One region of the Peribacillus sp. Hz7 genome, then DNA from elsewhere that is predicted to be linked to it. Evidence: riboswitches for the same ligand, from Rfam matches in the RefSeq annotation. Region 1 holds a riboswitch; the other holds the start of a gene.
What was found. Region 1 has a riboswitch for cyclic di-GMP ahead of ACE199_RS06145 (type II secretion system protein). Riboswitches for the same ligand answer to the same signal wherever they lie in the genome.
Positions count from the first base shown of each region.

Region 2: it holds a riboswitch for cyclic di-GMP, as region 1 does, so the genes downstream of both, ACE199_RS22625 (response regulator) here and ACE199_RS06145 (type II secretion system protein) in region 1, are expected to answer to the same signal.

Region 1 is NZ_JBHHJV010000003.1:24,461-28,918, reverse strand. Features, by position in the region: gene ACE199_RS06155 (type IV pilus twitching motility protein PilT) at 1-643, shown strand, start outside; gene ACE199_RS06150 (type II secretion system F family protein) at 643-1,851, shown strand; cyclic di-GMP riboswitch class II at 1,951-2,034, shown strand; gene ACE199_RS06145 (type II secretion system protein) at 2,113-2,604, shown strand; gene ACE199_RS06140 (prepilin peptidase) at 2,757-3,509, shown strand; gene pilM (type IV pilus biogenesis protein PilM) at 3,521-4,458, shown strand, end outside.
Region 2 is NZ_JBHHJV010000038.1:391-4,848, forward strand. Features, by position in the region: gene ACE199_RS22605 (hypothetical protein) at 1-517, shown strand, start outside; gene ACE199_RS22610 (DinB family protein) at 785-1,021, opposite strand; gene ACE199_RS22615 (DinB family protein) at 1,390-1,680, opposite strand; gene ACE199_RS22620 (aspartyl-phosphate phosphatase Spo0E family protein) at 1,974-2,138, shown strand; cyclic di-GMP riboswitch class I at 2,221-2,305, shown strand; gene ACE199_RS22625 (response regulator) at 2,386-2,742, shown strand; guanidine-I (ykkC/yxkD leader) riboswitch at 2,948-3,045, shown strand; gene ACE199_RS22630 (APC family permease) at 3,114-4,458, shown strand, end outside.

The DNA of each region.
Region 1 (4,458 bases):
GACAGGAAGCGGGAAATCAACGACACTGGCGGCGATGATTGATTATATTAATAAACATTTGAAACGTCATATTATCACGTTAGAAGATCCGATTGAATATTTGCATAAACATGGTATGAGTATTATCGATCAACGAGAAGTCGGTTTTGATACGAGCAATTTTGCCAACGGGCTTCGTGCTTGTCTTCGTCAAGACCCAGACATTATTTTAGTAGGAGAAATGCGGGATTTAGAAACGATTTCGACGGCAATTACGGCAGCGGAAACCGGACATTTAGTGTTAGGTACGTTGCATACAACCGATGCTCCGGCGACGATTGATCGAATTATTGATGTATTTCCCCCGAATCAGCAGCCGCAAGTGCGCATTCAGCTTGCCTCGGTATTAGGAGCGATTATCTCGCAGCGCTTGCTTCCGACAAAAGATCGAAAAGGACGGGTCGCAGCGACAGAAATAATGATTAATAATTCAGCGATTCGAAACTTAATCCGAAACGAAAAAATTCACCAAATCCACAGCATTATGCAAACGAGTAAATCAGCCGGCATGCATACGCTTGAAATGTCGATGAGAGAACTGATTGAAAAAAATCGAATCGATGCACAGTCAGCTGCTCCTTATTTACAAGAGGTTATGGTGTAATGGCTGTTTTTCGTTATGTAGGAAGAGATCGTACTGGGAAAAAGAAAGAAGGCAGAGTGAATGCGGAACACCGAAAAGAAGCGGTAAGTAAGCTGCGTGAAACCGGAATTGCCGTCATTCAAATTGAAGAATTAACCGGTATTTTGTATAAGGAAATCTCGTTAGGAAAGAGAAAAGTAAAAAATAAAGATTTTGTTATTTATTTGCGCCAATTTTCGACGCTATTAAAAGCTGGAATCAGTTTAGTAGAAGCAACGAAAATTCTATCTGAACAAACGTCTAGTAAAATATTAAAGAAAACGCTCATAGATTTGCTTCATAGTTTAGAAGCCGGTAAGCCATATTCAGATGGTGCGGAGAAGCATCCAAACGTCTTTCCCACGATTTTTGTCAACATGATGCGTGCCGGAGAAGCAGGCGGTAATATTGATGAGATTTTAGAAAGAATGGCTGTTTATTTTGAAAAGCAATATCAAACAAGAAAAAAAGTTCAAGCGGCGATGACCTATCCTGCGACCGTAGGAATTATCACGATTACAATTGTTATTTTTCTCTTATCGACCGTCGTTCCGTCCTTTCAAAAGGTATTTGTTTCATCAGGTGCCGAGCTTCCGCTCATTACTAAAATCGTTATCGGCATGGGAGGCTTTTTTCAATCGTTTTGGTGGCTGTTTGTTTTATTTGCGATTGCTCTATATATCGGCATTCGTTTCATTCTTGGAAATCGTCAAACGAAATATTATTGGGATTATGCTCTTTTAAAGGTTCCGTTATTCGGCTCCATGCTTCAAAAAGCGCAAATGGCGCGGATGACGCGAACGCTTAGCTCGCTTTTTTCAAGCTCTGTCCCGATTTTGCAATCATTAACCATTGTTGAGAGAATTGTTGGGAATGAAGTCATCGCTCGCGTTGTTAAAGAGGCAAGGAGTTCGATTGAAAAAGGAGAGTCGATGTCTGTTCCAATGGAAAAGCATTGGGCTTTCCCGCCGATGGTCACCCAAATGATTGCTGTCGGGGAACAATCCGGGTCAATTGATGTCATGCTTGAGAAAGTGGCCGATTTTTATGATATGGAAGTCGACAATGCGACAGATCAAGTGAAATCATTAATTGAACCGATGCTTATTGTCTTTTTAGCCGGAGCTGTTGGAGGAATTGTCGGTGCTATTGCTATCCCGATGTTTAAGATATTTGAAACAGTTCAATAAATAGAAACATTTTAGTTGATTATTGTAGGTATAATGTAAGGAAATGGACAAAATTAAGCGTTGTGTTTTGGGGATAAATGCCTATATAATAAAATAAAAGGTAAAGTTGGAAGCGATGAAAGATTATTCGTATGTGGGCACTTGAATGATCCGGAGCTAGTAGTGCACCCCGCCAATTTTAAGTCTTTAAAACTGGTAAACTACTAGATTTAGTGAATATTTACATACACACTACTTCTAAATAAAAAAAGGGGGATAAAAATGATGAAAAAGAAATTACAAAAACTACTTAAAAACCAAAAAGGTTTAACGCTCGTTGAGTTACTAGCGGTTGTCGTTATCCTGGGGATTATCGCAGCGATTGCGGTGCCGAGTATCGCGAACATCATTGATAACAGTAAGAAGGATGCGCATGTGGCAAATGCTGAGCAAATGATTGGGGCTGCGAGATTGGCGGTTGCGGCTAATGATAAAGCATTATGGGCAGACAGTGGTAATAATGCTAATGATGGTGGCAAAATTACTATGGAAGAATTAGTGACTGCTGGATACTTGGAAAGTAATATCGAAGACCCGGATTCTGAAAGTGATTATGGAACTGCTTATGTTACAATAGCTGTTTCTGCTACATCTAATACTGCTGCTAAAAAAGTTTCTTATACTGTAACGTTAAAAGGCTCAGAACGTGGTATTAACAATAGTGCTCCTAGCGCATTAGATAGAGATGCTGTAAAAACAGAATACGCAAACTAAGGTTCATAATATAGAATGAAATAACTCCTTCCCCAAGGAGTTATTTTTTTACCCTTTCCCACATATCCAACCATCCTACTATCGAACGCCGTCGAATTTCGTTATAATAGAATTATTGATAAGTAGAGAAGAAGCAGAGGAACATGAAGATGATGATATTTATATATAGTTATTTATTGGTGCTCGGCCTTGTGCTGGGGTCGTTTTATAATGTTGTCGGGCTTCGGATTCCGGAGGGGCAGTCGATTGTAAGGCCACGGTCACATTGTCCGACGTGTAAGCGAACGCTTAGTACATTAGATTTAGTTCCAGTTTTGTCTTTTGTGTTTTTAAAAGGAAAATGCCGTGGATGCGGCAGTAAGATTTCGCCGTTTTATCCAATTATGGAGCTTGCGACGGGACTTTTGTTTATGCTGGCGTTGTATCAGTTCGGCTTGACAGGTGAACTGATTGTCGCGTTGACGCTTATTTCGCTGTTAGTCATTATATTTGTGTCGGATATTACATATATGATTATTCCCGATAAAGTGCTGTTGTTTTTTTTGCCGCTTTTCTTTCTTGAAAGGCTGTTCGTTCCGCTCAATCCATGGTGGGATCCTTTAGTTGGTGCCTTTTTTGGCTTTGGTCTGTTATTGTTGATTGCGGTCATTAGTAAAGGCGGCATGGGCGGGGGCGATATTAAGCTCTTTTTTGTGATTGGACTTGCGCTTGGGTTTTCGCAAACATTGCTTACCTTTTTGATTGCCACTTTTTTAGGAGCAATATTTGGGGTAGGCGGGATACTGCTTGGGAAGCATAAACGAAAAGAGCTCATTCCTTTTGGTCCGTTTATTGCAGTTGGGGCTCTTCTTTCTTACTTTTATGGAGAGAACATCATTAGTTGGTATTTCTCGATGTTCATGTAGGCGGTGAAAATATGAATTTTTTACGAAGCAACAGACAGTATCCTGTTCATTTTACCATTAGCGATTCGTATATTCGTTTCGTCCAAAGCGATCGAAATCGGACGTTTCATGCGTATGGCCAAAAGTGTCTGCCGCCCGGTGTTGTCGTTGAAGGGCACATTAAGGAGCGGGACACGCTTGGGATGATTGTCGATGAAATGGTGGACAACTGGAAGCTGAAAGGGAGCAAGATATCGTTTTGCGTCCCCAATGAGTTTGTCATTTTGCGAAAAACAGTTGTCCCGCTTGAGATTATGGAAGAGGAACTGACTGGTTATTTATATATGCAGTTGGGAGAGAGCATTCATTTGCCTTTTGAAGATCCACTGCTCGTACCTGTTTTATTAAAGGAAACAGAGGAGAATAAAGAGGTGCTTTTGATTGCTTCAAAAGAATCGGTGCTGCAAGATTTTTCTGAGTTGTTCCGAGAATCTTCATTAAAACCGGTCGTGGCTGATTTATCAATGCTAGCCGCTTATCGCACCTATTTTCATCTTGGGTTAGCAACGAATGATGAACATGTGTTGATGGTTCAAATCGGTTTAAAGACGATGGTTCTTTCGGTTTTCCATCAATATAAACCCGTATTTGTCCATCATTTCCGCCCATCATTCTCGGACGAGTCGTTTGAAATTGTTAAGAATAGAAGAGGTGCAGAATACTATACATGTAACGATGACGATGAAACGCTGGCAGGACAAGCGCGTGATATTGTGATGGAAATTCAGCGTTTTATCTCCTACTATCGTTTTAATTTAACAGGCGGTAAATACGAAATTTCAAAACTATTAGTGATGGGCGACCATCCTTGTATAGAAACTTTTTATCGGAATATGAAAGAATCGTTTGAATTTGAAATGGACGTACAATCAATGCTGCAGCCGATTTTTCAAACAAAAAAAGGAACCAA
Region 2 (4,458 bases), on a different contig from region 1:
TTTTAAAAAGGAGCATAATCGTTACCGGATTAATGCTTCAGAAATTGAGAAATTAAGATTAATCAGGCAGTTTTATGCTGAAGGTTTTAAAAGAGAAGAAGTGAATACGAAGCTGGAGGAACGTGGTATACCGAGAACAATTACTATGGATTTAGAGGATACATCATTGGTCTCAATCAACCATGAGCTTACGGATGTTAAGAAGCTGATTAGTTTCTTAGTTCAACAAAATGAACAATTTCGATTGCACCAAAATAGACTAAAAGAGCAGAATGCTGAATTAATTCATGAAATGTATGAGCTGAGGCAAAGCATGGAGGAATTTAGAGAATCACAAAGAATGCATCATGAAATGGAAGCAGAAAAAGTCTCTTATATGATGGATCATTTATTAGCTGCTCAACAATCTCTTGAAGAAGTAAATAATAATAAGGGGTTTTGGCAAAAAATATCTAAGCAGATAGACGCTTGTTATAAATTTTTCTTAAAGGGAAAGGTACAAAAACCAAATGGTTAAAAAAAGAATCAACGTTTCGTTGGTTCTTTTTTTAACGTCAAATTTTATGGAGCAGAGGTGAAAATAAGCCAAAACAAAACTCCAATCATAATAGAACTGAAGTTTTGTTTGATTTACTAATCAAGAATTTGTTTATCTAACTAAAATAATAATAGCTGGTCCAATAGTAGATAGCAGCCGCTGAGACATGTCTTTAGAACAATCTACTTTATAGCGGCGAGAAAACCTATTAAGGGGATTTTAGTCGTGGGAGTATGTTGAATACGCTTATTTGTCTCTTAAATAAAAAATATAATCGGTTGATACGCCCTCATACCCTATCTGTCTAATCATTGCAGCAATGTTTCCTCTATGATAGGTTCCGTGATTGACTATATGTTGAACGACTTCAGCGATTTTGTTGTTAAATTGGTCACCTTTCGTATTTTGATAACCAACTATATCTTCAACATCTTTCGTATTGATAAGAAAATTCTTTATCTTTTCCCGACAGAAGACTCCCATCCTCAAGGAATATGAAGGGCAATAGCCCAATGAGTAGGTGGGAGATGAATGTCGGTTGGCGGTAGCCAAAACACTTGTTTGTATGGTGGGATATTCCTGTAAGTTGTTCTTTGAAAACTGAAGATAGGAGGTTGTGACAGGAAAAACGTCTGTCGCGTAAAATCTTCAACGTTCTAATCGCCGCCACACGCACCGAAGTAGCGAAAACCAAGCAGAGTAGGGCGTGTGGCGAGTTCAACGTACAAAATAGCAACACCGCGCAGGAGGCTAATAAGCCGTCTGTACTGCTAACTGTCGGTGCGACAGGGTTAGCCTGCTAAATAACTAGTGGATACACTGGTGTTCGCAGGAATCCCCCACTTCAAGCTTTAGCTAAGTGGTGGGTAGTTCAACTCATTATGTAAAACAGTAGATGCCTTTACAGTATCCTCAATTGTGGTGAATGATTTGGATACAATTTGCTGCAAACTATTTCCTTTCATCCGTAAATACCATAGTTCATCCACTGCTATCATATGACCAAAGGTTTCAGCAATGGTAGGGAAAACACTATCCACTTTGTTAAGAAAAACTTCCTCTGGAAGACCTTTTAAATGTTGAATTAACCTATCATTAGCCCATACATGGTAATCAAATAATTGCATAGTCCATTCTTTCACCAATGGTCCCCCTTAACGAACGTTCTTCATTTTTATAAATTATACTTCCGGATATCAGTTAATAGAATAGCGAGAATCAAACTCTTTTGTAGATTTTCTGTATGAAAAAGCTCATTGCTGTGTGAATGACTCATTTTTCTTTTTGAATGGTATGTTCATTTGTAAAGATTTTGTCGTATCAACAGATTAACTGTCGAACCCCTTATTATTTTATGAATCATCGTTTATAATGATGGCTGTTGCCTATGTTTTCTATTTTTTGTTAAAAATGAATAGGGAGTTAAGTTGCGAAAATGAAAGTTTTATCACTTAAAGAGCTGGAATATAGAATTGACGCTGTAAGAACTCGTATGATTGTTGTAGGAAAATTAAAAGGACTTGGCCATCCCGACACGATTAAATCCAGTCAAGAGTTAGATATTTTATTAAACGAATATCAAAAAATTAAAGCAAAATAACCTATCCACAAATTTATTAGTGATTCATAGGTGTTTATGACTATTATCTTATATTTAATCCTTCATATTAAATATGTTATTATGCCTATTGGGGCAAATTTTACGAAAGTAAGAGACGCAAAGCTACGGGCCTAAAGCATTTTTGCCATGGTGGCCGAGTTGCCAGGAATTATTCCTGTATAATTATAATAAATAAAGTGGCATTTTCCTGATTTGCCTTAGTCTTTAAAGAAAGGTATTTCTATTATTGAAGAAGTTTATTTTGCTTGTGGATGATTCTCTTTTTATGAGAACGTTATTAAAAAGAGAGTTAAACCCAAATCATTTTACCGTTATTTCGGAAGCCGAAGATGGTCTAGAAGCGATAGAAAAATATAAGATGCTTTCTCCGGATATTGTGTTGATGGATGTAACGATGCCCAAAGTTAATGGCCTCGAAGCTTTAAAAGAGATTATTTGCTTTGATCAACGTGCAAAGGTTGTAATGTGCTCGGCACTTGGTTCACAGCCATTAGTAATCGAAGCGTTAAAGGCTGGCGCCAAGGACTACATTGTTAAACCTCATTTTGGTAACCTAAATAACATCCTTATTAATTTGTATTAGTCTACATCCATTTCAAATGGGTGTTTTTTTTATCTCTCCAGATGTTTTAGTCAGAAGTGCATGGTGATAAGACGTACTTAGAATATATAAAATCTAACTATATTTCTATGTCATGAAATCTTACATTGTTATTGAAACACTATCCTCATCTACATATACTTGAAATATCAATAGTATATTGGTTCTGATTCTTGCAATCGATAACGAAAATGCTGTCTAGGGTTCCGGTTGAAAAACGTCTGGTCCGAGAGGGAGCGTACAGCTTATATGCTGTATACACGGAGGGAAAAAAGCCCGGGAGAATTTTTTTATAAAATTCTCCCGGGCTTTTTTGTTTTTCCGTACCAAATTCAGAAAAGAGGGTGGATAATATGAGTAAAAACACAACCTTGATTAAATCACTTAAATTGCATCAGGTAGTCTTTATGGGGCTAGCTTGGATGACACCAATGATCTTTTTTACTGTCTATGGTGTTGCACATGAAGCTGCCGATGGCATGATGGCGGCCGCCTATTTGACTGCTTTTATTGCTATTTTCTTCACTGCGTACAGTTACAGTCGCATGGTAAAAGCCTATCCTATTGCGGGATCAGCTTACACGTATACGAAAAAAGCTATTAATTCGAAAGCTGGCTTTCTTGTTGGATGGGCGTTGTTGATGGATTATATTTTTTCTCCTATTATTGCCATACTCACATTTGGTATCTTCATGAATACAGAATTTCCTGCCGTACCCGTGTTTGTTTGGATTATCATCATGAATGTTCTCCTTGCTGTCGTTAATATTGTCGGTATTAAATCTGCGGCACGTATAAGCGGGATTTCTGTCCTCGTTCAAATCGGTTTCATTCTTCTGTTTTGTATTTTAATTGTAAAAGATATTTTAAATGGTGAGACAGGAGCCAATTCACTTTTCTCCATTACTCCTTTCTTCGGTAGTGACACAGCCTTCAGCTCTGTCTTTTCAGGTGCTGCTTTAATCTGCTTTTGTTTTCTTGGTTTTGATGCTGTTACAACAATGGCGGAAGAAACAATTGATGCTAAAAAGACAGTCCCTAAAGCAATATTTCTGATTATTCTAATAGCTATATCGATGTATATGGCAATTTCTTATTTAACGCAAATTGCGTATCCGGATTTTGCTTTTGCAAATCCAGATAATGCGGCATACAGCCTTGTTCAGCTTGTTGGCGGTAACTTGCTTAGTTCATTGTTCATCATGGTCTTAATCATCGCAACCTTTACTCAAGGTGTTTCCTCTGTAACGAGTGTGAGTCGTTTCCTTTACGCACTTGGACGCGAATCTATTTTACCGAAAAAATTGTTTACAACACTGCATCCGAAATACAAAACACCTGTTGCTAATATTTTATTTATAGCAACGATTTCATTATCAGCGGTATTCATTAATCTGGATACAGCAGTCATGTTTGTTAGTTTTGGAGCATTAACAGCTTTTATATTTGTGAATCTATCCGTCATTGCTCATTACTATATCAAGATGAAAAAACGTTCACCGAAAGATACATTTCTATATCTTATTTTCCCTCTAATTGGAGCCATATTTATCAGCTGGCTGCTTACGTTACTTGATAAACATACATTGACAATGGGCATCAGCTGGGTTGTAGTTGGATTTATTTATCTTTTTATAAAAACAAAATGGGAACAAGCGAAAGAGCGCAAAATGCCAGCTCCATCTAAGGGTCATCTGA